3 regions of the Stutzerimonas marianensis genome follow, and region 1 is predicted to be linked to each of the others. Evidence: predicted binding sites of a transcription regulator. Region 1 holds the regulator's gene; each other region holds the start of a gene.
What was found. The regulator FliA, encoded in region 1, starts transcription of late flagellar genes. The targets are predictions, from matches to a motif close to CTAAAGTTTNNNNNNNNNNNGCCGNTAA.
Positions count from the first base shown of each region.

Region 2: the regulator FliA is predicted to act here: its motif matches at 3,367-3,394, upstream of MST27_RS22800 (methyl-accepting chemotaxis protein).
Region 3: the regulator FliA is predicted to act here: its motif matches at 3,556-3,583, upstream of MST27_RS22820 (methyl-accepting chemotaxis protein).

Region 1 is NZ_JALGRD010000002.1:179,599-189,279, reverse strand. It holds gene fliR (flagellar biosynthetic protein FliR) at 1-607, shown strand, start outside; gene flhB (flagellar biosynthesis protein FlhB) at 647-1,783, shown strand; gene sodC (superoxide dismutase [Cu-Zn] SodC) at 1,840-2,361, opposite strand; gene flhA (flagellar biosynthesis protein FlhA) at 2,600-4,720, shown strand; gene flhF (flagellar biosynthesis GTPase FlhF) at 4,736-6,025, shown strand; gene fleN (flagellar synthesis regulator FleN) at 6,117-6,944, shown strand; gene fliA (RNA polymerase sigma factor FliA) at 6,963-7,685, shown strand; gene MST27_RS03870 (chemotaxis response regulator CheY) at 7,808-8,182, shown strand; gene MST27_RS03865 (protein phosphatase CheZ) at 8,203-8,997, shown strand; gene MST27_RS03860 (chemotaxis protein CheA) at 9,010-9,681, shown strand, end outside.
Region 2 is NZ_JALGRD010000008.1:128,846-138,526, reverse strand. It holds gene argH (argininosuccinate lyase) at 1-1,303, opposite strand, end outside; gene MST27_RS22800 (methyl-accepting chemotaxis protein) at 1,401-3,332, opposite strand; gene MST27_RS15120 (sensor histidine kinase) at 3,601-4,683, shown strand; gene MST27_RS15115 (LytR/AlgR family response regulator transcription factor) at 4,680-5,426, shown strand; gene hemC (hydroxymethylbilane synthase) at 5,631-6,569, shown strand; gene MST27_RS15105 (uroporphyrinogen-III synthase) at 6,566-7,336, shown strand; gene MST27_RS15100 (uroporphyrinogen-III C-methyltransferase) at 7,353-8,600, shown strand; gene MST27_RS15095 (heme biosynthesis HemY N-terminal domain-containing protein) at 8,597-9,681, shown strand, end outside.
Region 3 is NZ_JALGRD010000014.1:20,658-30,338, forward strand. It holds gene atpG (F0F1 ATP synthase subunit gamma) at 1-118, shown strand, start outside; gene atpD (F0F1 ATP synthase subunit beta) at 149-1,525, shown strand; gene MST27_RS20530 (F0F1 ATP synthase subunit epsilon) at 1,606-2,034, shown strand; gene glmU (bifunctional UDP-N-acetylglucosamine diphosphorylase/glucosamine-1-phosphate N-acetyltransferase GlmU) at 2,142-3,506, shown strand; gene MST27_RS22820 (methyl-accepting chemotaxis protein) at 3,613-5,760, shown strand; gene MST27_RS20545 (DeoR/GlpR family DNA-binding transcription regulator) at 5,835-6,617, shown strand; gene glmS (glutamine--fructose-6-phosphate transaminase (isomerizing)) at 6,620-8,470, shown strand; gene MST27_RS20555 (heteromeric transposase endonuclease subunit TnsA) at 8,615-9,442, shown strand; gene MST27_RS20560 (Mu transposase C-terminal domain-containing protein) at 9,456-9,681, shown strand, end outside.

The sequences.
Region 1 (9,681 bases):
GCCGGCGGTGCCGGTCGTCGAGGCGCTCAGCGCAGAGGCGCTGGTGCTGATTGCCGAACAGATACTCATCGGGGTCATGCTGGGTTTCGTGCTCCAGCTGTTCTTCCATGTGTTCATCGTGTCGGGGCAGATTCTGGCGATGCAGATGGGCCTGGGCTTCGCCTCGATGGTCGACCCGGCCAACGGCGTGTCGGTACCGGTGATCGGCCAGTTCTTCAACATGCTGGTCATTCTGCTGTTCTTCGCCATGAACGGGCACCTGGTCGTACTGGAGATCCTGTCCGAAAGCTTCGTCACGCTGCCGATCGGTGGCTGGCTGGTCGGCACCAACCATTTTTGGGACGTCGCCGGCAAGCTCGGTTGGGTCATGGGCGCGGGGTTATTGCTGGTATTGCCGGCCATCACCGCCTTGCTGGTCGTCAACCTGGCCTTCGGCCTGATGACCCGGGCGGCACCGCAGCTGAACATCTTCTCGATCGGCTTTCCTCTGACCCTGGTGCTCGGGTTGGTCCTCGTCTGGATCGGCATGGCCGATATCCTGGCGCAGTACCAGACCTTTGTCAGCGAAGCGCTGGCGATGCTTCGCGAACTGATCGGGCTGCGCTGATGAGCCCACTCGTCCATCCAAGATCGGCGGAGGCCCAGCATGGCTGAGAGCGAAAGCGGTGCCGACAAAAGCGAGGAACCCACAGAGAAACGCCTCCGTGAGTCCCGTGAAAAAGGCCAGATCGCTCGTTCACGCGAGTTGAATACCGTGGCGGTCACGTTGGGCGGCATCGGCGGTTTATTGGCGTCCGGTGGCAGCCTGGCCGGCAGCCTGATGGCGATGATGCAGGGCAGCTTCGAACTCAGCCGCGAGACGCTGCTGGACGAAGGCGCCATGGTGCGGCTGTTGATGAGCAGCGGCATGATTGCGCTGGAAGCCATCATGCCGCTGCTGATCGTGCTGATGATCGTCTCGATCATCGGGCCGATCTCGCTGGGCGGCTGGTTGTTCTCCGGCAAGGCCATGGCACCCAAGTTCAGCCGGATGAATCCGGGCCCCGGTCTGAAACGGATGTTTTCGACCAAGGCACTGGTCGAGTTGCTCAAGGCGCTGGCGAAATTCTTCGTCGTGCTGCTCGTGGCGCTGGCGGTGCTCGCCGCCTATGAGGACGACCTGCTATCCATCGCCAAGCAGCCGCTGGACCTGGCCATCATGCACAGCGCCGAAGTGGTGGGTTGGTGCGCGTTGTGGATGGCCTGTGGCCTGATCCTCATCGCCGCGGTCGACGTGCCGTTCCAGCTCTGGGACAACAAGCAGAAGCTGATGATGACCAAGCAGGAGGTACGCGACGAGTACAAGGACAGCGAGGGCAAGCCGGAGGTCAAGTCGCGGATTCGCCAGCTGCAGCGCGACGCCGCGCAGCGGCGCATGATGCAGGCGGTGCCGGAAGCCGACGTGGTCATCACCAACCCCACGCACTTCGCCGTTGCGCTCAAGTATGACGGCGACAAAAGCGCTGCCCCCAGGCTGGTCGCCAAGGGTGGCGATTTCGTTGCGCTGAAGATTCGTGAGATTGCCCGCGAGCACGAGGTGACGATCCTCGAGTCGCCGGCCCTGGCGCGTGCGGTCTACTACTCCACCGAACTCGAGCACGAGATTCCGGCCGGCCTGTACCTGGCCGTTGCCCAGGTCCTGGCCTACGTCTACCAGTTGCGCCAGTACCGCTCCGGCAGGGGCAAGCGGCCCGACCCGTTGGGCAACCTGCCGATTCCGCCTGATCTGAGAAAGGATGAGTGAGGTGAGCGGGTAGCCGGAGGTCTGAAGCGCAAGCCCTTCAGCCTCCAGCTGCTTTCTTATTCGATCAATCCGCACGCGACGCGCGCACCGCCACCGCCGAGCGGCTCGGGGTGGTCGGCGTGGTTGTCACCGCCCTTGTGGACCATCAGGGCCAGCCCCTTGATGTCGCCAAGGCTCTTCAGGCGCGGCGCCAGTACCGGTTGATTCGCCTTGCCGTCGCTGTTGACCATCAGGGCCGGGAGGTCGCCCATGTGACCGTCACCCCAGGGCTCACCGTGCTTACCGGTATTCTGCGGGTCCCAATGCCCGCCGGCTGCCCCTGCGGGAACGGGTTTGCCGTCCTTGTCCTCGGGTTGGCAGCTGCCCTTGGCGTGAATGTGGAAACCGTGGGTGCCCGGCTCGAGCCCCGACAGTTCCGGGCGGAACACCAGCCCGTACTCGCTGGTTTCGATCTTTACCGTACCGACGCTGTCGCCGACGCCCTGGGCATTGACCGCCTTGACCTGGACGTTGAGCGTTTCGGCGTTGGCGCCGACTACCGCGCAGCCCGCGAGCGCCGCGATGATCCACTGTTTCATTGCAAGACTCCTGTGCCTGTCGATGGCGGGCCTGGCCGCCGGAAGTCGTCGCGCGGTAGGCGCCGCACGACGTTCTTTTTGAGACTTTGATGGCTGCGGTCGGTTCGCAATCGAGCTGCCGGCCTTGCAAGGAATCGCCCGTGTCGGCTGCGATGCCGAAGTTGGACCCCTTCTTGCTATCAACCCGTACAGGGCGCTTCAGGCGTCAATTCTTTGGAACTGTTCTGTCGGGGTCTTCGTGGATCGCACGCAACTCGTCAATATTCGCAATGGCCTGACCGGCGCTGGGCGCGGCAACCTCGGCGTGCCGCTGCTCCTGCTCGTCATGATGGGCATGATGATGCTGTCGGTGCCGCCGTTCCTGCTGGACCTGCTGTTCACCTTCAATATCGCGCTGTCGATCGTGGTGTTGTTGGTCAGCGTCTATGCGCTGCGGCCGCTGGACTTCGCCGTGTTCCCGACGATTCTGCTGGTCGCGACCCTGATGCGGCTGGCGCTGAACGTGGCCTCGACCCGAGTCGTGCTGATCAACGGCCATGAAGGCGGCTCCGCGGCAGGCCATGTGATCGAAGCCTTCGGTAACGTGGTGATCGGCGGCAACTACGTTGTCGGTATCGTCGTGTTCGCGATCCTGATGATCATCAACTTCGTCGTGGTCACCAAAGGTGCCGGGCGCATCTCCGAGGTAAGCGCGCGCTTTACCCTCGACGCCATGCCGGGCAAGCAGATGGCGATCGATGCGGACCTCAACGCCGGCCTGATCGATCAGGTCGAAGCCAAGCAGCGCCGGGTCGAGGTGGCCTCGGAAGCCGATTTCTACGGCTCGATGGATGGTGCCAGCAAGTTCGTGCGCGGCGATGCCATCGCCGGTCTGCTGATTCTGTTCATCAACCTGATCGGTGGCGTGGGCATCGGCATGGCGCAACATGGCATGAGCTTCAGTGAAGCCGGTCAGGTCTATGCGCTGCTGACCATCGGTGACGGCCTCGTTGCGCAGATCCCTTCGTTGCTGCTCTCGACCGCCGCGGCGATCATGGTGACCCGCGTGACCAGCTCCGAAGACATGGGCCAGCAGGTCAACCGCCAGATGTTCGCCTCGCCGAAGGCTCTTGCGGTGTCGGCAGGCATCATGATCGCCATGGGCCTGGTCCCCGGCATGCCGCACATGTCCTTTCTCGGACTTGGCGCCGTGGCAGCCGGTGGGGCCTACTGGATCTGGCACCGTCAGAAGCAGGCCAAGGCGAAAACCGAGCAGGAGGTTCAGAAACAGCAGGAAACGCTGCCCGCCCAGCGCGCCGCGGAGACCAAGGAACTCGGCTGGGACGACGTGACGCCCGTCGACATGGTTGGCCTGGAAGTGGGGTATCGCCTGATTCCGCTGGTCGATCGCAACCAGGGCGGCCAGTTGCTGGCCCGTATCAAGGGGGTTCGCAAGAAGCTGTCGCAGGACCTCGGCTTCCTGATGCCGTCGGTGCACATCCGCGACAACCTCGATCTGCTGCCCAACGCTTATCGCTTGACGCTGATGGGAGTGAGCCTGGCTGAAGCCGAGGTCTATCCCGACCGCGAGCTGGCGATCAACCCCGGGCAGGTGTTCGGCCCGCTCAACGGCATCGCCGCCAAGGACCCGGCGTTCGGGCTGGAGGCGGTCTGGATCGAGGCCAGTCAGCGCGACCAGGCGCAGTCGCTCGGCTACACCGTGGTGGATGCGAGCACCGTGGTCGCTACGCACCTCAACCAGGTCCTGCACAAGCATGCGCACGAGCTGCTCGGGCATGAGGAAGTCCAGCAGCTGATGCAGCTGCTGGCCAAGAGTTCGCCGAAGCTCGCGGAGGAACTGGTGCCGGGGATGATCTCGCTGTCGACACTGCTCAAGGTGCTGCAGGCGCTGCTGCAGGAGCAGGTACCGGTCCGCGACATCCGCACCATCGCCGAAGCCATCGCGAACGTGGCCACCAAGAGTCAAGATCCCGCCGCGATGGTGGCGGCCGTGCGGGTCGCGCTGTCCCGCGCAATCGTGCAAAACGTTGTGGGGCTTGAGCCGCAGCTGCCTGTGATCACGCTTGAACCCAGGTTGGAACAGATATTGCTCAATAGCCTGCAGAAGGCCGGACAGGGTTCGGAAGATGGCATTCTTCTCGAGCCGGGAATGGCCGAAAAGTTGCAACGGTCTCTGGTAGATGCGGCACAGCGTCAAGAAATGATGGGTAAGCCGGCGATCCTGCTGGTGGCCGGCCCGGTCCGCGCGATGCTCTCGCGATTCGCCCGGCTGGCAGTCCCCAACATTCATGTCCTGGCCTATCAGGAAATACCGGATAACAAGCAGGTCACCATCGTTTCGACGGTGGGTCAGAATTAACCGAGGGTACAGGCCATGCAGGTCAAACGTTTCTTCGCAGCCGACATGCGTATCGCCATGAAGATGATTCGTGACGAGCTGGGCGCTGATGCCGTGATCACTGGCAATCGCCGTGTGGCCGGTGGCGTCGAGCTGACGGCCGTGCTCGATTATCCGATGGAGGCGGTGGCGCCCAAGCAGCCGAATCCGGCGCTCGAGGCGGAGCTGCGCAAGACTCAGACCCGTATCGCCAACGCGCATGCCGAACTGAGCGCGCCGCACACGGAGCCGGCACGCGACCGTCAGTTGCTTGACGAGAAACCTGCCGCGAGCGCCAAGCCTGCCGTTGCGCCTGCTGCCGCGATGGCAGCATCGGCACTCGACTCGCGTGCCGTCGAGGCCATGCAGTCCGAATTGCAGGGGCTGCGGGAGCTGATCGAAGTGCAGCTCGGGTCGTTGGCCTGGGGGCACGAGCAGAATCGTCGCCCGCAGCAGGCCGGCTTGTGGCGTCGCCTGCAGCGCCTCGGCCTGCCGGCGGACCTGTCGCGCGGGCTGCTGGAGAAGGTGGCCGCGATCAGCGATCAGCGTCAGGCCTGGCGCATGCTGTTGGCGCACCTGGCCCAGTCGATCAAGGTGACCAAGCACGAGCCGCTGGAAGAGGGCGGTGTGATTGCCCTGGTCGGCCCGGCCGGCGCCGGCAAGACCACGACCCTGGCCAAGCTCGCCGCACGCCATGTCCTCAAGCACGGCGCGCAGAGCATCGCCCTGGCGAGCATGGACAACTACCGTATCGGCGCTCAGGAACAGCTCAAGACTCTGGGCCGTATCCTCAACGTGCCGGTGATCCAGATCGACCCGAGCCAGCCGCTGAGCAAGAGCCTGGAGCCGGTCGCGCGCAAGCGGCTGATCCTGCTCGACACCGCCGGTCTGCCGGCGGGCGATCCGATGATGCGCCTGCAGCTTCAGGCATTGGCCGATCGGGGCGTGCGTTCGAAGAACTATCTGGTGCTCGCGGCGACCAGCCAGAGCCAGGTGCTGAAGGCGGCCTGGCATCACTACCGGCCTTGCGGGCTGGCGGGCTGCATCCTGACTAAACTTGACGAGGCGGGTACTCTGGGCGACGTGCTCGGGCTGACCATCAGCCAGCATCTACCGATTGCCTACCTCGCCGACGGTCCGCGCATTCCAGAGGATCTCCAGCTGCCACGGACGCATCAACTGGTCAGCCGGGCGGTGAGTCTGCAATCCGAAGAGTCGCCCAGCGAGGAAACGATGGCTGACATGTTCTCCGGCCTGTACAACGGATCTTCGCGGAGGGCGGGATGAACAGGGCGCTGCGTGAGAGCGAAACACTAGACGCGTTCGGGCTGAACGCATCGATGGCCTGCGGGCCCCAGCAAGATATAGGCGTTTGATGATGGGTATTCATCCCGTACAGGTTATTGCAGTGACCGGCGGCAAAGGTGGCGTCGGCAAGACCAACGTATCGGTCAATCTTTCCTTGGCGCTGGCCGACCTCGGTCGGCGTGTCGTGCTGCTCGACGCCGACCTTGGCCTGGCCAACGTCGACGTGCTGCTCGGCTTGACGGCCAAGCGCACCCTGGCGGACGTGATCGCCGGTGACTGTGATCTGCGCGATGTCATGATCCAGGGGCCGGGCGGCGTGCGCATCGTGCCCGCCGCGTCCGGCACGCAAAGCATGGTGCAGCTGTCGCCGATGCAGCATTCCGGTCTGATTCAGGCCTTCAGCGAAATCGGCAACGACATCGACGTGCTGATCATCGATACGGCCGCCGGCATCGGCGACGGTGTCGTGAGCTTCGTGCGGGCGGCGCAGGAGGTCCTGCTGGTCGTCACCGACGAGCCGACGTCGATCACTGACGCCTACGCGCTGATCAAACTGCTCAACCGCGACTACGGCATCAGCCGGTTCCGGGTGCTGGCGAACATGGCGCACGCCCCGCAGGAAGGACGCAATCTATTCGCTAAGCTGACCAAGGTGACTGAACGTTTTCTTGACGTCGCCCTGCAGTACGTCGGCGCGGTTCCCTACGACGAGGCGGTTCGCAAGGCCGTTCAGAAACAGCGCGCGGTCTACGAGGCCTACCCGCGAGCCAAATGCTCGCTGGCGTTCAAGGCCATCGCGCAGAAGATCGACACCTGGCCGCTGCCGGCGAACCCGCGTGGCCACCTTGAGTTCTTTGTGGAGCGCCTGGTCAGGCCCACCGCAAACGCACACGACTGACAGCGGCTGGAATCGGTTATGTACAACACCAAAGTGGCTAAAGACTCCCAGTACCAGCTCATCGAGCAGTACGCCCCGCTGGTCAAGCGCATCGCTTATCACCTGCTGGCGCGGCTGCCGGCCAGCGTGCAGGTCGACGATCTGATGCAGGCCGGCATGATCGGCCTGCTCGAGGCGTCGAAGAAGTACGACTCCGGCAAGGGGGCGAGTTTCGAGACCTACGCGGGCATTCGCATTCGTGGCGCCATGCTCGACGAGGTCCGCAAGGGCGACTGGGCGCCGCGTTCGGTGCACCGCAATTCGAGGATGGTGAGCGAAGCGATACGCGCAATCGAGGCCAGAACCGGACGCGACGCTAAAGATCATGAGGTTGCGGCCGAACTTAAATTGAGTCTCGATGAGTACTACGGCATTCTGGGCGACACCCTGGGCAGCCGCCTGTTCAGCTTCGATGATCTGCTGACCGAAGGCGAGCACGGGGAGTTCGGTGAAGATGCCGCCAGTGCACATCCGGAACCGTCTCGTGATCTCGAGGACGAGCGTTTCCAGCAGGCCCTGGCCGATGCGATCGCCAATCTGCCCGAACGTGAAAAGCTGGTGCTGTCGCTGTATTACGACGAAGAGTTGAATTTGAAGGAAATCGGCCAGGTTCTGGGCGTCAGCGAGTCACGGGTCAGTCAGCTGCACAGCCAGTGTGCGGCGCGCCTGCGGGCCCGTCTCGGCGAATGGCGCGCTCGATAGGTCGGTTCTCAAGAAAACGCGAATAGAAACTGCTCTGGGCGAGCTTCATGAACGAAGCCCGCAACAGACCCTGAGCAGGTTCTGGGATTTCGGGATTTACGGAGGTGTACTTGGACAAGAACATGAAAATCCTCATCGTCGACGACTTTTCGACGATGAGACGGATCATCAAGAACCTCTTGCGCGATCTGGGCTTCACCAACACCGCCGAGGCGGATGATGGCACCACTGCACTGCCTATGCTCAAGAGCGGCAGTTTCGATTTCCTCGTCACTGACTGGAACATGCCCGGCATGAGCGGCATCGACCTGCTGCGCGCGGTGCGTGCGGACGACCGCCTCAAGCACCTGCCGGTGCTGATGGTGACGGCCGAGGCCAAGCGTGACCAGATCATCGAGGCCGCGCAGGCCGGTGTTAACGGGTACGTGGTCAAGCCGTTCACGGCTCAGGTACTCAAAGAGAAAATCGAGAAGATCTTCGAGCGCGTCAACGGCTGAAGTAACGCCGCGAGGGCACTATGACGCAAGCAGACCAAAGCCTGGCGGAGTTCGAAGCGACGCTCAAGGCTCACGCACCCCAATTGATCGAAAGCCTCCAGCAGGGCCGATTCGAAGAAGCGGCCCAGATGTTCAACGAGCTCAACCAGGCTCGGAACCAGGGGCTGTATCAGGAAGTCGGCAAGCTCACCCGGGAACTGCACAACGCCATCGTCAAACTGGAGATGGACACCTGTGCGACGGGGGGCGACCCGTCCCCGATCACCGATGCAACCGACCGGCTGTCTTATGTCGTGGAAATGACGGAGAAGGCGGCCAACCGGACCATGGACCTCGTCGAGGAATCCGCGCCGTTGGTCAACTACGTCAGCTACGAGGCACAGAGCCTGACCGCCGATTGGCAGCGCTTCATGCGCCGCGACATGAATGCCGAGCAGTTTCGTGACCTGGTCAAGCGGCTCGATCAGTTCCTGCAGCGGACCATGAACGACGGGACCCAGCTGTCGGAGAACCTCAGCGAGATCATGCTTGCTCAGGATTTCCAGGACCTGACCGGTCAGGTGATCAAGCGAGTCACGCGACTGATCACCGAACTCGAAAGCAACCTGCTCAATCTCGTGCTGATGGCCGGCCAGGTCGATCGCGTCGCGGGTATCCAGCACGACCGCGAAGAGCTGCGCGCAGAGCAGGAACGAAAAAAACTAGAAAAAGGCCCTTCCCACGGTGAAGGTCCGCAGATGCATGCCGATATACGTGAGGATGTCGTATCCGGGCAGGACGATGTCGACGATCTGCTTTCGAGCCTGGGCTTTTAGGGGATGTGAAATATGAGCTTCGACGCCGATGAAGAAATCCTCCAGGATTTCCTGGTAGAGGCCGGCGAGATTCTCGAACTATTGTCAGAGCAACTGGTGGAGCTGGAGAGCAGCCCCGATGACGCAGCCTTGCTCAATGCGATTTTTCGCGGGTTCCATACGGTAAAGGGTGGTGCGGGTTTCCTCCAGTTGCATGAACTGGTCGAGTGCTGCCACATCGCCGAAAACGTCTTCGACATCCTGCGCAAGGGTGAGCGTCGCGTCGACTCGGAATTGATGGACGTCGTGCTGCAGGCACTGGACTCCGTCAACGAAATGTTCAGTCAGGTGCGTGAACGTACCGCGATTACGCCTGCCACGCCGGAGCTGCTGGCGGCACTGTCGCGCCTGGCCGAGCCGGCTTCTGCTGCGCCGGCCGCTGCCGAACCGGTTGCCGTGGCGGCCGAGCCCGCCCCCGAGCCTGTGAACGCGGACAGCGAGTTCGAGCAGTTCCTCGGCGCACTCGACGAGGCAGCGGAGGCCCCGGCCGCGGCTAGCGGTGATGAGATCACCGACGAAGAATTCGAATCGCTTTTGGATCAGTTGCACGGCAAAGGCCAGTTTGCGACCGCGACCGGCACCGAACCGTCCGCCGAGGCAGTGTCTACGTCCGCCCAGCCGGCCAGCGATGAAATCACCGACGAG
Region 2 (9,681 bases), on a different contig from region 1:
AGCCTTCCAGGGTCAGCACGGCGAAGACGTCATCGCCGATCTGGTCGCTGAACTGGCGCAGCTCGTCCAGCGTCATCTCGGCCAGGTCCTTGCCGGTCTGCACGCCGTACTTCACCGCATGGCCAACGATTTCGTGGCAATCACGGAAGGGCAGGCCCTTACGCACCAAGTAGTCGGCCAGATCGGTTGCTGTGGAGAAGCCGCGCAGCGCCGCTTCACGCATGATTTCGCGCTTGGGCTTGATCGCCGGGACCATGTCGGCAAAGGCGCGCAGCGAGTCGCGCAGGGTGTCGGCGGCGTCGAACAGGGGTTCCTTGTCTTCCTGGTTGTCCTTGTTGTACGCCAGCGGCTGGCCCTTCATCAGCACTAGCAGGCCTGCCAGCGCGCCAAATACGCGCCCAGTCTTGCCGCGTACCAGCTCGGGCACGTCCGGGTTCTTCTTCTGCGGCATGATCGAGCTGCCCGTGCAGAAACGATCCGGCAGGTCGATGAACTGGAACTGGGCGCTGGTCCAGAGCACCAGCTCTTCGGAGAAGCGCGACAGGTGCATCATCGCCACGGAGGCGGCGGCGCAGAATTCGATGGCGAAGTCGCGATCGGAGACGCCGTCCAGCGAGTTGCCGGAAATCGCTTCGAAACCCAGCAGCTCGCAGGTGACTTCCCGCTGGATCGGGTAGGTGGTGCCGGCCAGTGCGGCCGAGCCGAGCGGCATGCGGTTGGTGCGCTTGCGGCAGTCGACCAGGCGCTCGTAGTCGCGGCTGAGCATCTCGAACCAGGCCAGCAGGTGATGGCCGAAGGTCACCGGCTGGGCGGTCTGCAGGTGGGTGAAGCCGGGCATGATGGTGTCGGCTTCGGCTTCGGCGAGACCCAGCAGACCCTGCTGAAGACGGGTGATTTCGCCGAGGATCATATCGATTTCGTCGCGGAGCCACAGGCGGATGTCGGTGGCCACCTGGTCGTTGCGGCTGCGGCCTGTGTGCAGCTTCTTGCCGACGATGCCGATGCGGTCGGTCAGGCGCGCCTCGATGTTCATGTGCACGTCTTCCAGGTCCACGCGCCAGTCGAAGGTGCCGGCCTCGATCTCGCCCTGGATGTCCTTCAGGTTGGCGATGATCTGGTCGCGCTCGGCATCGGTCAGCACGCCGGCCTTGGCGAGCATGGTGGCGTGGGCGATGGAGCCCATGATGTCGTGGCGATAGAGGCGCTTGTCGAACTCGACGGAGGCGGTGAATCGGGCGACGAAGGCGTCGACGGGCTCGCTGAAACGGCCGCCCCAGGACTGGTTGGTCTTGTCGGTGCTCATGTATGCGCTCGCTGAATCGATGGGCAAATTGAAGGGCCCGAATAATAACAGGGTTACGCGCCGCTTCCGTGTTGGCGCTCCGCAGCGAGCGGCTTTATCAGGCCTTGAACTGTCCGAGGCTGGCCTCGAGCCTCTGCGCGAGCACGCCCAGCGCTTTCCCGCTGGCCGCCGTTGCAGTCACCGCTTCGGCAGCGCGCTCGGCTTCGGTGAGGATGACCTCGACCCGCTCGCGCACGGCCGTTGCGGTGCCGGCTTGTTGTTTCGCGCCCTGGGTCGCCTCCCTTACGACCTGATGCACTTGCTCGACGGCGGCCTGCAATGCGCGCTGAAGGTCGCGACTGCTGCCCAGGGAAACCAGGCCGCTTTCGGCTTGCTTGCCAGCGGTGTCGATTGCCGAGACGGCGTCTCTTGCGCCCCGTTGCAGGCTTTCGATATGCGCCTGGATGTCGCCGGTAGACTGCTGAGTCTTGCTGGCGAGCGCTCGCACCTCATCGGCCACCACGGCGAATCCACGGCCGCTTTCGCCAGCACGAGCGGCTTCGATGGCAGCGTTCAGCGCAAGCAGATTCGTCTGCTCGGCGATGCCCTGAATCACGGTCAGCACCACCTCGATCTGCTCGCTCTGCTTGGCCAGTTTTTCGATCACCGAAGCACTCGTCTGTACGCCACCGCCAAGCGCCTCGATTGTCCGTCCCACCTGCTCTGAAATCGCCTCGTTATCGACCGCCGCCTTGCGAATCGAGGCGACCTGATCGAGTGCGGTCTGCATGGCTCGGCTTTCGTCCTGCGCGCGCTGGGTCATGTCGGCCAGCGCCTGCAGGCTTCCGGCGACTTCGTCACGTTGCCGCTCGGCGGCGGCTGCAGCAGCGCGGCTACGGTTGCCCAGGGTGTCGATTTCCGCCCCCGTCTGGACGGCGATGTGGCGTGCTTCCTGGACGATCGGCTGAAGCTTGGCCAGGAATACGTTGACCGCGTCAGCCATTTCACCCACCTCGTCTGCGCTGTGGATCTCGACGCGCTGGGTAAGATCGCCGTGGCCGGCTGAGAGGCCGCGCAGTGCGGTGCTGAGCAGGCCCAGCCGGCGCAGTACCTGACGCCCAAGCACCAAGGTGACGGCGAGCAGGAGCAGCGCGCCGGTGACGGCGAGGGCGACACTGATTTTCCATAGCAGCGCCGAAGCCGAACGCTCTACGGCCTCCTGGCTATTGGACTCGATGCTTTGCGCCACTTCCGTCGCAGCGGCCAGGCCTGACGCCATGATCTTCGCACTGTCGTTGGCGGTGGTGGCGAGGCCGGCCTCCACCAGCTTGGCTCCGCCAGCGACAAGGGCCTGGAAGCGGCTGTCGAAGGCTGCCAGTTCGGTGCTCACCGCGGAGGTGGAGAAGCCGAGGATCACCTGACCGATGTCCGCGCCCTTGGGGTTGATCGAAGTCTTGGCGAGATAGAGCGTCGGGTCGTTCTCGGCGGCCGACAGTACCTTGTCGAACGCGGTGCGACCGGTGCCCTTGTCCAGCAGTGCCTTGACTCGGGGATCCTGGCGGTTCAGGTGGCGGGTGAGCTGGTTGCCATTGGCATCGAAATAGACGACGAAGACGACCGCCGGGTTGCGGTGAGCCATCCTGACGAACTCGGTTAGCGCCGGTACGTCGTTGTCCCAGATCGCTGCCGGCGCAACGCCAGCAAGCAGCGTGGCGAGGTCGTCTCCGGACTGTTTGAGATGGCGTTCCAGCACGTCTTTCAGCTGCTTCTGCTCTTCGGTCAACTGCTGCGTCAGCCCCTGGGACAGGTCACCGGTCATGCGCTCGGCCAGATTGGTAATGCCACCCCGGACTTCGGCATCTGCCGAACGCAGCGCGTGCAGCAGGCGCGCCGAATCCTCGCCCAGGCTTTGCTCGATGTCCTGTTCGAGCCCGTCGATGGTGCTCCGGGTCAAGGCCAGTGCAACCAGGACTTGCACCAGAACGGCGCCGCACAGTGTCAGGACTACCGGGCGTAGCAAGCGGCTACGCAGCGACGAAAACAGCAGCACGGGGCAATACTCCTAGGGCAGCGGTAGCGGTAACGTATCGGGGGTAGCGATGCAATCATTACGCCATCATGCGCCATGGCGAGTCATCCGTAGAAGTCCTTATCGGCCGATACGGGCGGATGCATAACTGCCAAAGGGTGGAACTGGCGACCGCTCGTCACCTTCTGATCGCGCCGAGTCGATAGACTGGCCTGCGGCTGCGCCACGGCGGGCATCCGCCTTGCCGGGCTCACCTTGCGTTGCGCCTTCGCGGCGCGGAACTCTGAACATGCGAACAAGAAAACCTGATCGAACGCGGCCGGCGCCCCTTGCCGATGACTTCTTCGTTCCCGAGCTGTGCCAGCCGGACGCGCTGCTCGGCCTGGTGTTGCTGGCCGAGTTGCTGGTCCTGGTGCTGGTACTGGCCGAGCCGATGCAGCCGGGGTTCAACTGGATGCGCCTGGCGCTGACGTCACTGTTCGTGCAGTGGGTGATGCTGCTCTCGGCCGGAACGACCTGCCAGCTGCGCCCGCTGCTGGCGAAGCTGCCGCCTTGGCTGGCCGGGCTCGCCTGTTGCGCGCTGGTGGTCGGCCTGACGCTGGCGTGCACGGCCGTGGCGGACATCTACCAGCTTGGCGGTCCCTTGACCCGTGCTGGCGAGGTCAACCTGTACCTGCGCCATGCCTTGATCAGCCTGATCATGTCGGGTTTGCTGCTGCGCTATTTCTATTTGCAAAGCCAGTGGCGGCGGCAGGAGCAGGCCGAACTCAAGGCGCGGATCGAGTCGTTGCAGGCGCGCATTCGGCCGCATTTCCTGTTCAACAGCCTGAACAGCATCGCCAGCCTGGTGGCGACCGATCCGGGCAAGGCCGAGCAGGCGGTTCTCGATCTTTCCGATCTGTTTCGCGCCAGTCTTGCGCGCCCGGGGACGCTGGTGCCCTGGGCCGATGAGCTGGAGCTGTCGCGCCGCTACCTGGCCATCGAGCAATATCGCCTCGGTGACCGCCTGCGCGTCGATTGGCAGGTCGCGGGTGTGCCGGATGACCTGCCGATCCCGCAACTGACCTTGCAGCCCCTGTTGGAAAATGCCTTGATTCACGGAATTCAGCCACGTATCGACGGCGGGCTGGTCTGCGTGAAGGCGGATTACGTCGATGGGGTGCTGAATCTGGAAGTCAGCAACCCGTTTGACGAAACCGCTCAAGCCCAGCCATCCCGGGGGACTCGCCAGGCGTTGCACAACATCGACGCACGACTAACGGCACTTTTCGGTCCTGCAGCGAGTCTCAGCGTGGAGCGGCGTAATGCCCGTCACTACACCTGTCTACGCTATCCGTGTGCGACACAACAGCAGGAAGCCAGAACTATATGAATGTGCTGATTGTCGATGACGAACCTCTAGCCCGCGAGCGCCTCAGCCGACTGGTAGGTGACCTTGACGGCTATCGTGTCCTGGAACCTTCCGCCTCCAACGGTGAGGAAGCACTGTCCCTCATCGAGGAACTGCGTCCTGACGTTGTGTTGCTGGACATTCGCATGCCGGGCCTCGACGGCCTTCAGGTCGCTGCCAAACTCTGCGAGCGCGATGCGCCGCCGGCCGTGATCTTCTGCACCGCCCACGACGAGTTCGCGCTGGAAGCCTTCCAGGTCAGTGCCGTGGGCTATCTGGTCAAGCCGGTTCGACCGGAACACCTCGCCGAAGCCTTGAAAAAGGCCGAGCGGCCGAACCGCGTGCAGCTTGCCGCGCTGACCCGTCCGGCCGCCGTTTCCGGCGTCGGCCCGCGCAGCCATATCAGCGCCAGGACACGCAAGGGCATCGAACTCATCCCGCTGCCACAGGTGATCTATTTCATTGCCGATCACAAATACGTGACCTTGCGCCACGAGGGTGGCGAAGTCTTGTTGGACGAGCCGCTCAAGGCGCTGGAAGACGAGTTCGGCGATCGCTTCGTGCGGATCCATCGCAACGCATTGGTCTACCGCGACCGTATCGAGCGCCTGCAGCGCACCCCGCTCGGGCATTTCCAGCTGTTCCTCAAGGGGCTCGAGGGCGAGCCGCTGACCGTGAGCCGGCGGCATGTCGCTGGGGTGCGGAAGCTGATGCAGAGTCTCTGATCGGCCGCTGGAAGCGAGAAGCGAACACAGCGAGCTGGCGACGGCCTCAGGTGCAGCCAGCTGCACGGCCCGCATGGTGAGCGCTTGATGGCGCCACGTGGGTCCGCTTCGAGCTTCGAGCCGCCTTTTCCTTGATCCCCGCCAGCTCAGTCTGGCGATCTGGCCTGTTATCATCGCCGGCAGTTCATCTGTCTGGAATCGTTCATGTCCCGCGAAATTCGCATCGCCACCCGCAAGAGTGCCCTGGCCCTGTGGCAGGCCGAATACGTCAAGGCTCGCCTCGAAGCAGCGCATCCTGAAGTCCGCGTAAGCCTGGTGCCGATGGTGAGCCGCGGTGACAAGTTGCTCGATGCGCCGCTGGCGAAGATCGGTGGCAAGGGGCTGTTCGTCAAGGAGCTGGAGACGGCGCTGCTGGAAAACGAAGCGGACATCGCTGTTCACTCGATGAAGGACGTGCCCATGGAATTTCCAGAGGGGCTGGGCCTGTATTGCATTTGCGAGCGGGAAGACCCGCGCGACGCCTTCGTCTCCAATCGTTACGAGAATCTTGCCGCGCTGCCGGCCGGTGCAGTGGTCGGTACGTCCAGCCTGCGGCGTCAGGCCCAGTTGCTGGCACGGCGACCCGATCTGAAAATCCAGTTTCTTCGCGGCAACGTGAATACTCGCCTGGCCAAACTCGACGCTGGCGAGTATGACGCCATCATCCTGGCCGCAGCCGGTCTGATCCGGCTGGGCTTCGGCGAGCGTATCCGCGCCAGTATGGGTGTCGAAGAGAGCCTGCCGGCCGGCGGCCAGGGGGCGGTGGGTATCGAATGCCGTACGAGCGACACCGAGCTGCACCAGTTGCTGCAATGCATGAACGACGCCGACACCGCCGTACGCGTCAGCGCGGAGCGGGCCCTGAATCGCCACCTGAACGGTGGCTGCCAGGTGCCGATCGCCTGCTATGCGGTGCTCGAGAACGACGAGCTCTGGTTGCGCGGTTTGGTCGGGCAGCCCGATGGTTCGCAATTGCTGCGTGCCGAAGGACGCGCCCCGGCGGCTGAGGCCCAGGCGCTCGGCGTGCGAATCGCCGAAGACTTGCTTGCTCAGGGCGCCGGCAAGATTCTGGCGGATATCTATGGCGAGGCGGGCAAGGCGTGACCGGCTGGCGCCTGCTGCTGACGCGGCCGGCCGAAGAAAGCGCCGCGCTTGCCGATCTGCTGGACGAGCACGGCATTCACAGCAGCAGCCTGCCGCTACTGGCCATCGAGCCGTTACCGGAAACCGCGGAACAGCGTGCGACGATGCTCGAGCTCGATCGCTACCACGCCGTCATCGTCGTCAGCAAGCCCGCTGCGCGGTTGGGGCTCGAACGGTTGGATCGCTATTGGCCGCAACCCCTGTTCGGGCAGGTCTGGTTCAGCGTGGGTGCGGCGACCGGGGGACTGCTGGAGGCGTACGGGCTCGACGTGAGCTGGCCGGACAGTGGTGACGACAGCGAAGCCCTGCTCGCGCTGCCGCGTCTGGCCGAGGCCGTCGCGGTGCCCGAACCAAAGGTGTTGCTGTTGCGGGGCGAGGGCGGCCGCGAGCTGATCGCCGAGACCTTGCGCCAGCGGGGCGTGCAGGTCGACAGCCTCGAACTGTATCGCCGCTACCTTCCCACCTACCCGGCCGGAACACTGCTCGGGAAGGTGCGCTCGGAACGGCTGAATGCGCTGGTGGTCAGCAGTGGACAAGGTTTGCAGTCGTTGCGTCAGTTGGCGGGCGACGATTGGGCCGAACTGCTTGAGCTACCCTTGTTCGTACCGAGCCCCCGAGTTGCGGCGCTCGCGACGCAGCTGGGTGCAAAACGAATTGTGGACTGTCGCGGTGCTGGAGCCGCGGCGTTGCTGGCGGCGTTACGGGAAACCCCGAGCCCGCATCCCTGATGCAAAGGATGGAAACGTGAGCGAAACAGATCCCGACAAGTCACCGCAGCAGCCCAAGGGACATGATCCCGCCACCCCGCAGGAACCCGCCAAGAAAGACGCTCCCAAGGACACGAAGGTACCCCCTCAGGCTCCTCCGCCCAAGGCATCGGCCGCAACCTCGAGTTCCGGCGGCGGCGGCGGCGGTGGCAAGGCGCTGGCCGGTGTGGCGCTGCTGGTTGCATTGGCGGGGTTGGCGGCGGGCGGCTACGGCGTCTGGCAGACGCAGCAACTCGCCGAGCGTGAGCAGGCGCAGCGCGAGGCCGTCCAGGCAACCCGCGAGCAATCCCGCTCGGTGGAAGACCGCAGCCAGCAACTGGCCAGTCGCATCGCGCGCCTGGAGCAGTTGCCCTCGGCCGAGCAGCTGGACGAGCAGCGCAGGCTGCTGGCGCAGGTGCAGAGCGTCCAGCAACGACTTGCCGGGCGGGTCGAACAGGTGTTGGGCGCCAGCCGCGAGCAATGGCGTCTGGCCGAGGCCGAACATCTGCTGCGCATGGCGATGCTGCGGCTGTCGGCCATGCAAGACGTGAACAGCACGGCATCGCTGGTCGAAGAGGCTGACGTGATCCTGCGCCAGCAGGACGATCCAAGTGCCTACGGTGCGCGGCAGAAGTTGCTCGAAGGGCTCGAGGCGCTGCGCAGCCTGCCGGACGTCGATCGGACCGGCCTTTTCCTGCAGCTCGGTGCGCTGCGTGGCCAGGCCAGCCAGTTGAGCGGGTTGGCGCCTGAGTTCGAAATGGCCGACGGCGCGGCTGAGGGTGACGGCAGCACGTGGCAGCGCTGGCTGAACGAGCTGACCCGCTACGTGCGCGTCGATTTCAATGCGGGCAACGACGTCCGCCCGCTGCTGGCCGGGCAGAGCCTGGCGCAGGTAAGGCTCGCGCTGTCGTTGGCGGTCGAGCAGGCTCAGTGGGCGGTGCTCAACAGCAATGCCGAGGTCTACCGCCAGTCCCTCGAGCAGGCCGCGCAACTGATCGACGATCATTTCAGTGACGACAACGCCCAGAGCCGCGGGCTCCGTGATCGCCTCCAGGCACTCGCCGAGCGGCAGGTAGCCGTCACGCTGCCGGATCTCTCGCCTGCCCTGGATGCCCTGCAGACTTACGTGCAGAAGCGCGAGTCGGCCGAGCGTGCCGGCGCGCCTGAATCCAACCCCGAGGAGGGCGAGGATGCCGAGCAGGCGCCGGCCGCGGCCGAATCTGACGAAGGAGGTCTGAACACATGAAGCGATTGGCCGTGTTCCTGATCCTCCTGCTGCTGGTTGTCGGCTTTCTGGGTTGGGCCATTTCGCAGGACGCCGGCTATGTCCTGATCAGCTATGACCGCTTCCGGTATGAATCGAGCTTCTGGATATTCGTCGGGTTGGTCGCTGCGCTCTGGCTGCTCGCGGTGGTGGTTCACTGGACGCTTGGCGTGCTGCATGCCTCCGGCGCGCTGGTCAATCCCTGGTCGCGTCGGCACCATGCGCGGCGCATCGCCAAGGCCTCTCGTAGCGGGCTGCGCGAACTGGCCGAAGGGCAGTGGAGCCAGGCGCTCGGCCACCTGCGCACCGCCGCCGAGCATGATCGGCAGCCACTGGTGCATTACCTGGGCGCCGCCCGTGCCGCCAGCGAACTGGGTGAGTACGAGCAGAGCGACGAGCTGCTGCGCAAGGCGCGCGAACGCGAGCCCGAGGCGGGTCTCGCCGTGGGCCTGACGCAGGCGCAGTTGCAGATCGCGCGCGGGCAATACGCCGAAGCGCGCGCGTCGCTGGATGCCCTGCACAACGAACATCCGCGTCACCCGCAGGTCCTGATCCTGCTGCAACAGCTGCATGTGCAGCTGCAGGATTGGCCGGCCCTGTGCCGCTTGCTGCCAGAGCTGCGCAAGCATCGCGTTCTCCCTCCGGCCCGGCTGAATGACCTGGAAGTGCTGGCGTGGACAGCCGCACTCGAGCAGGCGGGGCAAGCCCAGCTGGTGCCCAGCGACGAGGCCCGCCAGGGTCTGGAACAGCGCTGGCAGACGGTCCCCGGATCGCTACGCAACGAGCCGGCGATCGTGCGGGCCTATGCCGATGGCCTGAGTCGCCTGGGTGCACAGGACAAGGCCGAGGAAGTCCTGCATGCTGCGATCAAACGGCAGTTCGACAACCGCCTCGTCGAACGATACGGTCGCGTCGAGGGGCGCGATCCGGCGCGCCAGTTGGCCAACGCGGAGGGCTGGCTGAAGGCCCAGCCTGACAACGCCGAGCTGCTGCTCGCCCTGGGGCGGCTGAGCCTGCGCAATGCCCTCTGGGGCAAGGCCCGTGACTACCTTGAAGCCAGTCT
Region 3 (9,681 bases), on a different contig from region 1:
CGCGACCGACAATGCCGGTGAGCTGATCAGCGACCTGCAACTGGTCTACAACAAGGCCCGTCAGGCTGCGATCACGCAGGAAATTTCGGAAATCGTCGGCGGCGCTGCCGCGGTTTAAGAACGGTTCAAATATTCAGAGGAACCAAACATGAGTAGCGGACGTATCGTTCAAATCATCGGCGCCGTTATCGACGTGGAATTTCCGCGCGATCTGGTACCGAACATCTATGACGCGCTGAAGGTCACTGGCGCCGAAACCACCCTGGAAGTCCAGCAGCAGCTGGGCGACGGCATCGTCCGTACCATTGCCATGGGTTCGACCGAAGGCCTCAAGCGTGGCCTGGATGTCAGCAACACTGGCGCGGCCATTTCGGTACCGGTGGGCACTGCCACTCTGGGCCGCATTATGGACGTCCTGGGTAACCCCATCGACGAAGCCGGCCCGATCGGTGAAGAAGAGCGCTGGGGCATCCACCGCGCGGCGCCGAGCTATGCCGAGCAGGCTGGTGGCAACGAGCTGCTGGAAACCGGCATCAAGGTTATCGACCTGGTCTGCCCGTTCGCCAAAGGCGGTAAGGTCGGTCTGTTCGGTGGTGCTGGTGTCGGCAAGACCGTAAACATGATGGAGCTGATCCGTAACATCGCGATGGAGCACAGTGGTTACTCCGTGTTCGCCGGTGTGGGTGAGCGTACTCGTGAAGGTAACGACTTCTATCACGAGATGAAGGACTCCAACGTCCTGGACAAGGTCGCCCTGGTCTACGGCCAGATGAACGAGCCGCCAGGAAACCGCCTGCGCGTTGCACTGACCGGCCTGACCATGGCCGAGAAGTTCCGCGATGAAGGTAAGGACGTTCTGCTGTTCGTCGACAACATCTACCGTTACACCCTGGCCGGTACCGAAGTATCGGCACTGCTGGGGCGTATGCCGTCCGCGGTGGGTTATCAGCCGACCCTGGCCGAGGAAATGGGCGTTCTGCAGGAGCGCATCACTTCGACCAAGAGCGGTTCGATCACCTCCGTTCAGGCCGTATACGTTCCTGCGGACGACCTGACCGACCCGTCCCCGGCGACCACCTTCGCCCACCTGGACGCCACCGTGGTTCTGTCGCGTGACATCGCTTCCCTGGGTATCTACCCGGCGGTCGATCCGCTCGATTCCACATCGCGCCAGCTGGATGCGAACGTGATCGGTCAGGAGCACTACGACACCGCCCGTGGTGTTCAGTACGTGCTGCAGCGCTACAAGGAGCTGAAGGACATCATCGCGATTCTCGGCATGGACGAACTGTCCGAGTCGGACAAGCAACTGGTATCCCGTGCACGTAAGATCCAGCGCTTCCTGTCCCAGCCGTTCTTCGTGGCCGAAGTCTTCACCGGCTCGCCGGGCAAGTATGTGCCGCTGAAGGAAACCATCCGTGGCTTCGCCGGCATTCTCGCTGGCGACTACGATCACCTGCCGGAGCAGGCGTTCTACATGGTTGGCGGCATCGACGAAGCCATCGAGAAAGCCAAGAAACTGTAACTGGCGCGCCCGTTCGCGGGCGCCAATAAGCCCGTCCTTCGGCCCATGTCGAAGGGCAGGCTGATTACCGAGGCATAAGTATGGCTATGACAGTCCACTGTGACATCGTCAGCGCGGAAGAAGAGCTGTTCTCGGGGCTGGTGGAGATGGTCGTCGCTCACGGTCACCTGGGTGATCTGGGCATCCTGCCGGGCCATGCCCCCTTGTTGACTGATCTCAAGCCCGGTCCGGTGCGTGTGATCAAGCAGGGCGGTGAGGAAGACATCTTCTATATTTCCGGCGGCTTCATCGAGGTTCAGCCGAACATGGTGAAGGTCCTGGCCGATACCGCTACGCGGGCCAAGGACATCGACGAGGCGGCCGCGCAGGAGGCGGTCAAGGCGGCCGAGAAGGCGCTGCACGAGAAGGGCGCCGATTTCGACTACGGTTCGGCGTCTGCGCGTCTCGCCGAGGCAGCGGCTCAGCTGCGTACCATCGAGCAGCTGCGCAAGAAGTACGGCCGCGGCTGATCGTTCGTTCGCTTCATCGCGCGTGAGTAAAAGGGTAGCCTTGGCTACCCTTTTTCTTTTCCAGCCAACAGGTTCGACCCCCGGGTCACGATTGCTCAGGATCTTCCATGTCTCTCGATATCGTCATTCTCGCCGCCGGCCAGGGCACTCGCATGCGTTCGGCCATGCCCAAGGTGCTGCATCCAGTGGCTGGTCAATCCATGCTCGGTCATGTCATCGACACCGCACGCGCGCTGTCGCCGACCGCCATCCATGTGGTGATCGGGCATGGCGCCGAGCAGGTCAGGGAGCGCCTGTCGGCGGAGGATGTGAGTTTCGTGATGCAAACCGAGCAGCTGGGCACCGGGCATGCCGTGGCTCAGGCCCTGCCAGCCCTGTCGGCCGAGCGGGTGCTGATCCTTTACGGTGATGTGCCGTTGATCGAAACCCATACACTCGAACGTTTGCTGCAGCAGGTTGGTCCCGAGCAGTTGGCCCTGCTGACGGTCGAGTTGGCTGATCCGACCGGCTACGGCCGTATCGTGCGGGGTGAAGACGGTCGGGTTCAGGCCATCGTTGAACACAAGGACGCCTCCACACAGCAGAAGCTCATCCGGGAGGGTAATACCGGCATTCTCGCGGTGCCGGGCGAGCGTCTGGGGGACTGGCTGGGGCGTCTGTCCAACAGCAATGCCCAGGGCGAGTACTACCTGACCGACGTGATCGCCATGGCCGTGGCCGACGGCCTGGCCGTGGCCACGGAGCAGCCGCTCGATGCCATGGAGGTCCAGGGGGCCAACGACCGCATCCAGCTCGCCGAGCTCGAGCGTCACTACCAGCAGCGTGCGGCCCGTCGGTTGATGGCGCAGGGCGTGACCTTGCGCGATCCGGCGCGCTTCGACCTGCGCGGCAGGGTGACGGTCGGCCGCGATGTGACGATTGACGTCAACGTCATTCTCGAGGGTGAGGTGGTTATCGAGGACGGCGTCCAGATCGGCCCGAACTGCGTGATCCGCGACAGTGTGCTGCGCCGCGGCGCGCACGTGAAGGCCAACAGCCATCTCGAAGGCGCCGAACTCGGTGCGGGGGCTGATTGTGGGCCCTTTGCCCGCCTGCGACCTGGGGCGGTGCTTGCCGCGCATGCGCATGTTGGCAACTTCGTCGAGGTCAAGAATGCGCGCCTGGGCGAGGGCGCCAAGGCCGGACACCTGGCCTATCTGGGAGACGCCGAGATCGGTGCGCGGAGCAACATCGGCGCGGGCACCATTACCTGCAATTACGACGGCGCCAACAAGTCCCGCACGGTCATGGGCGAGGACGTCTTCATTGGGTCCAACAGCTCGTTGGTCGCACCGGTGACGCTGGGTGACGGCGCGACCACTGGCGCCGGATCGGTCATCACGGCAGACGTACCGCCTGGCACGCTTGCCCTCGGGCGAGCGCGTCAGGCGCTGATTCAAGGCTGGACGCGTCCGCAAAAAATACGCAAGTAGCCTGTTCGGGGCGCTGATACGAAACCTGGCCTTTGGATGAGGGAATCGGCTCAAGAGATCGTACGTCTGGCCGATGCAATGGGGCATAACCATAAAGGATACGTCCATGCCCTCCCTCAACCGCCTCTCCATTCAGTGGAAAATCACGCTGCTGGCGGGCCTTTGCCTGCTGCTTATCGTCGGTCTGCTGGTCAGTGCCTCGCTCTACCAGTCGCGTCAGGCCGTGGCGCTGGTCAGTGCGGCCAGCGGGAGCATGTTGGAGGAGTCGGCGCGCAACAATCTGCAGGCCCGTGGCCAGGCGCAGGCCTTGCGTATCGAGCGCCAGTTCAACGCGGCCTACCAGTACGGGCAGGGTTTCGTTCGTCAGGTGCTGTCCCTGCGCGAGCAATCCATCGAGCGCATGGCCAATGCCTTCGAGGTCCGTGAAGATCTCCATTACCAGATCAAGAAGGCTCTGCAGGCCAATCCCGAGTTGATCGGTCTGTATGTGATTTTTGAAACCGATGCACTGGATGACAAGGACGGCATGTTCATTGGCAACGGGGAAATGGGCGGCAACGACACCGGGCGGTTCTCTCTGTACTGGTCTCAGCGCAAGCCCGGTGAGCTCAGCTACGAAACCATGGACGAGCAGACGCTCGCCGATACCACCCCGGGCCTTAGCGGTGCGCCCTACAACGCCTGGTACAGCTGCCCGCGCGATACCGCCAAAGTCTGTCTGCTCGACCCCTATTTCGACGAGGTCGAAGGCCAAAAGCTGTTGATGACCAGTGTTGCGTTGCCGATGATCGAGGAGGGTAAGGTCATCGGGGTGGTCGGCGTCGACATCAGCCTCGCTTCGCTACAGCAATTCAGCCAGCAGGCGCACCAGCAGCTTTATCAGGGGCAGGGCCATCTGAGCGTCATAAGCCCGGCCAAGCTGCTGGCCGGACACAGCCGTGACCCTCAACAGCTCGGCCAGCCCATGGACAAGGCGTTTTCCGACGATGCCCAGGCCATCGGCGCGGCCGTGGCGGCAGGGCAGAACGCCTTGTTGGAGAACGGTGACATGTTGCGCGTGCTGCAGCCGGTCGCGCCAATCCCGGGTCTGCCTGCCTGGGCGGTGCTGCTGGAAGTGCCGCGGCAGGTGCTCCTCGGCCCGGCATTGCGGCTGGAACAGCAGCTGCAAGAGCAGAGCCGGGACGACAGCGTATCCGCGCTGGTCATCGGCCTGGCTGCGGTGTTGTTGGGCCTGGGGCTGATGTGGATGACCGCGCGCGGCGTGACACGCCCGATCGAGGGTGTGGCGGCCATGCTCAAGGACATTGCCAGCGGTGAGGGCGATCTGACCCGACGGCTCAGTTATGCCCGTGAAGATGAACTGGGTGCGCTGGCGGGCTGGTTCAACCGCTTTCTCGACAAGCTCCAGCCGACCATCGCCGACGTCAAGCGCTCGGTGCAGGATGCACGCAGCAGTGCGGATCAGTCCGCTGTGATTGCCAGCCAGACCAGCGCCGGGATGCAGCAGCAGTTCCGCGAGGTCGACCAGGTGGCCACGGCTTCGCAGGAAATGAGCGCCACGGCGCAGGACGTGGCGCGCAATGCGGCCCAGGCCGCCGAAGCGGCGCGAGGTGCCGACCAGGCGACCCACGATGGACTCAGCGTGATCGACGCCACGACGCAGAGCATCGACAGCCTGGCCGGCGAACTCACTCACGCCATGACCCAGGTCCAGGGCCTCGCCGCCAGCAGCGAGCAGATTGGATCAGTGCTCGAGGTCATCCGCGCGATCGCCGAGCAAACCAATCTGCTGGCGCTCAACGCGGCCATCGAAGCGGCGCGTGCCGGGGAGGCCGGCCGCGGATTCGCGGTGGTTGCCGATGAAGTTCGAAACCTGGCCAAGCGGACCCAGGAATCCATCGAGGAAATTCGCCAGGTCATCGAGCGCCTGCAAAACGGCACCCGCGAGGTGGTGTCGGCGATGCAGGACAGCCACAGCCAGGCCCAGGGCAGCGTGGGGCAGGTCGGAGAAGCGGTCGCTGCGCTGCGTCGAATCGGTGATGCGGTCGCTGTGATCTCGGACATGAACCTGCAGATCGCCAGTGCGGCCGAGCAGCAGAGCGCCGTGGCCGAAGAGATCAACCGAAATGTCGCGGGCATCCGCGACGTGACCGAGTCGCTGTCCGGTCAGGCCGACGAGTCGGCACGGGTCAGCCAGGCGCTCAACCAGTTGGCTAATCATCAGCAGAGCCTGATGAGCTATTTTCGGGTGTAACACCGACTAGCCGTTGACGGCTGCCGCAGATTAGGTTTTGATTCGCGCACTTTCTTTCGAATCGAAACTTATCAATGTCGAAACGCAACACACCGCAACGTCGTCACGCCATTCTTGCCCTGCTCAATGCGCAGGGCGAGGTGAGTGTCGATGAATTGTCCGGGCGTTTCGAGACGTCCGAGGTCACCATCCGCAAGGACCTCGCCGCGCTGGAAAAGAACGGCCTGCTGCTGCGTCGCTACGGTGGCGCAGTGCCCTTGCCGCAGGAACTGATCGGCGACACCGCGCTCCCTGTATCGCCATACAAGCAGGCCATCGCCCGTGCGGCTGTCGACCGCATCCGCGAGCATGCCCGCATCATCATCGACAGCGGCACCACCACCGCGGCGATGATTCCGCACCTGGGCCGCATGCATGGTCTGCTGGTCATGACCAACTCGCTGAACGTCGCCAACGCGCTGCGCGAGCTGGAGCACGAACCCACGCTGCTCATGACCGGTGGAACCTGGGACCCACACTCCGAATCCTTCCAGGGGCAAGTGGCCGAACAGGTCCTGCGCTCCTATGATTTCGACCAGCTGTTCATCGGTGCCGACGGCATCGACCTGCAGCGCGGCACCACGACGTTCAACGAACTGCTTGGCCTTTCGCGTGTGATGGCCGAGGTGGCGCGCGAAGTGATCGTACTGGCCGAGTCGGACAAGATCGGCCGGCGCATCCCCAATCTGGAACTTCCCTGGAATCGGATTCACACCCTCATCACCGACGATCGCCTCACTGACGAGGCGCGCTCGAGCATTCAGGCCCGCGGCGTCAAGCTGATCTGCGTGGCCGTTGAAACCCATCAGGAGACCTGACCATGTGTGGCATCGTTGGCGCCGTCGCCGAACGCAACATCACCGCAATTCTGCTCGAAGGGCTCAAGCGCCTGGAATACCGAGGCTATGACAGCGCCGGCATCGCCGTCCTCGATGCCTCGGGCACGCTGCATCGCCTGCGCCGTTCGGGCAAGGTCGCCGAGCTGGAGACGGCTCAGCAGCAGGAGCAGATCACTGGCCGGCTCGGCATTGCCCATACCCGCTGGGCCACCCATGGCGCGCCTTGTGAACGTAACGCGCACCCGCATTTTTCCGGTGACGACCTGGCCGTCGTGCACAACGGCATCATCGAAAACCACGAAGCGCTGCGCCACCAGCTCAAGGGCATGGGCTATGTGTTCCTGTCCGATACCGATACCGAGGTCATCGTTCACCTGCTGCACCACAAGCTGGGCGAGTTCGGCGATCTTGCCGTCGCGCTGAAGTCCGCGGTCAAGGAGCTCCATGGTGCCTATGGCCTGGCGGTGGTCAGCGCTCAGCAACCGGATCGTCTGCTTGCGGCGCGTAGTGGCAGCCCGCTGGTAATCGGTCTAGGCATGGGCGAGAACTTCCTCGCGTCGGACCAGCTGGCCTTGCGCCAGGTGACCGACCGTTTCATGTACCTGGAAGAAGGCGACATCGCCGAGATCCGCCGTGACAGCGTGCAGATCTGGAATGTCGAAGGCCAGCCGGTCGAGCGCGAAAGCGTGCAATACCACGAGGGCGCCGAGGCCGCCGACAAGGGCGAGTATCGCCATTTCATGCTCAAGGAGATCCACGAGCAGCCCAAGGTCGTGCAGCGCACTCTCGAAGGACGGCTGGGTGACCAGCAGGTGCTGGTGCAGGCATTCGGCCCCCAGGCGGCCGACCTGTTCGCCAAGGTGCGCAATGTGCAGATCGTCGCCTGCGGCACCAGCTATCACGCCGGCATGGTGGCACGCTACTGGTTGGAAGAGCTGGCCGGGATTCCCTGCCAGGTCGAGGTCGCCAGCGAGTTTCGCTACCGCAAGGTGGTGGTGCAGCCGGACACCCTGTTCGTCACCATTTCCCAGTCCGGCGAAACCGCCGACTCGCTGGCGGCGCTGCGCAACGCCAAGGCGCGTACGGAAAAGGAGGGTCGTTACCTGGCGAGCCTGGCGATCTGTAACGTCGGCACCAGCTCGCTGGTGCGCGAGTCCGACCTGACGCTGCTCACCCAGGCCGGGCCGGAGATCGGTGTCGCCTCGACAAAGGCCTTCACCACCCAGCTGGTCGGGTTGCTGCTGCTGACGCTCTCGCTGGGCCAGGTGCGCGGCACGCTGGCGGCCGCCGACGAGGCCGAGCTGGTCTCCGAGCTGCGTCGTCTGCCGACCCGCCTGGGTGAGGCGCTGGCGATGGATAGCCAGGTCGAGAAGATCTCCGAGCATTTCGCCGAAAAGCATCACACCTTGTTTCTGGGGCGCGGCGCGCAGTATCCGGTGGCGATGGAGGGCGCGCTCAAGCTCAAGGAAATCTCCTACATCCACGCTGAGGCCTATCCGGCGGGCGAGCTCAAGCATGGGCCGCTGGCGCTGGTGGACGCCGACATGCCCGTGGTGACCGTGGCGCCGAACAACGAGCTGCTGGAAAAGCTCAAGTCGAATCTGCAGGAGGTGCGCGCGCGGGGCGGCGAGCTGATCGTCTTCGCCGATCGCGAGGCCGGCATCGAGGACGGCGAAGGCATCGTCAGCCTGAGCATGCCGCACATCCACGACATCCTGGCGCCGATCCTCTACACCGTGCCGCTGCAACTGCTGTCGTATTACGTCGCCGTGCTGCGCGGAACCGATGTTGACCAGCCCCGCAACCTGGCCAAGTCCGTCACCGTCGAATGACGCAAGGACGGCCAGGGAAGCGGCTGTGGGATGCAAATAAAGATTCATCCGTACAAATAAAGTATCATCCTTATAAATAAAGTTTCATCCTGAGCCTGCATCCGCTATGTTGAAGTCATCGACATAGCGGGGGCAGGCTTTCTCATGTCTGGAACATTCAAGGGGCTGACCCAGGCCCAGATCGATAGAAGGCTCAAGGACGGGCGTGGCCAAGGCCAGGGGGTGGACTACAAGCCGTTTATCTACACCAGGGACGTATCCTCGCTGGGGCGCTCCCACCGCCTGCCTGGCAGCAAGACCCGGCGTTTACACCATCTTCTATCCGATCTTGAACTGGCCATCTTCCTGACCTTGGATCGGTCTCCTCATGTCACCGATATCCGTGAACAGTTTCCGATGAGGGTCGAAGATACGGTGCGCATCGCCGAGGAGCTTGGCCTGCCCCACGGGCGTTACAAGGGCACCCCGCAGGTACTGACCAGCGACTTTCTGGTGGACTTCGAAGATCCTCAGCGCCCGAGCATCGCGATTCAGGCCAAATACAGTGCTGACCTGCAGAAGCCTGAAGTCATCGAGAGGCTTGAGCTTGAAAGGCGCTACTGGCAGGAAAAAGGTATTCCCTGGGCCATCGTCACGGAACGTGAGGTATCCAGGGAGGCATTTGCCAACATCCAATGGCTCTATCCTGCCCATGCTGAAGACGACATCGCTCAGGACGATCTCGCCCATTACCAGCAGCTGTTTCTGCTCGAGTTTCAGCGTCACCCAGACCAGAAGCTGACCGCTATTGCCCAAGGACTGGATACCTCCGGCCAGCTGGAGGCCGGGCTGGCGCTCTATTGGCTACGCCAGTTGCTGGCCCGGCACTGTTTCCTTTTCGATCTGGAAATCCCTTACCGGGAGCTGAAGCCGAAAGACCTGGTTGCCAACGCTCATCAAATGCATCAGGAGCTGAGCAGTGTTTCCCGTTAATCAGGTGTTCCGGATAGGGGAACTGCGAAAGCGCCTGCTGTGGTCCGGCATCGAGCAGGCCATCTGGATCGATATCGATTCGGACACGGCGTTGCCCGAACCGATATCGGTTGCAGAGCTGGAGCGTCTGCTCATGGAGCGGGAGCTGGAGAGCATTGCCGATCCCTTCGAGGAGACAGTCCTACGGGAGGTGGAGGAAGGTTCTCTTGATCAGCAGAAGCGTGATGAAGCTTGGACCA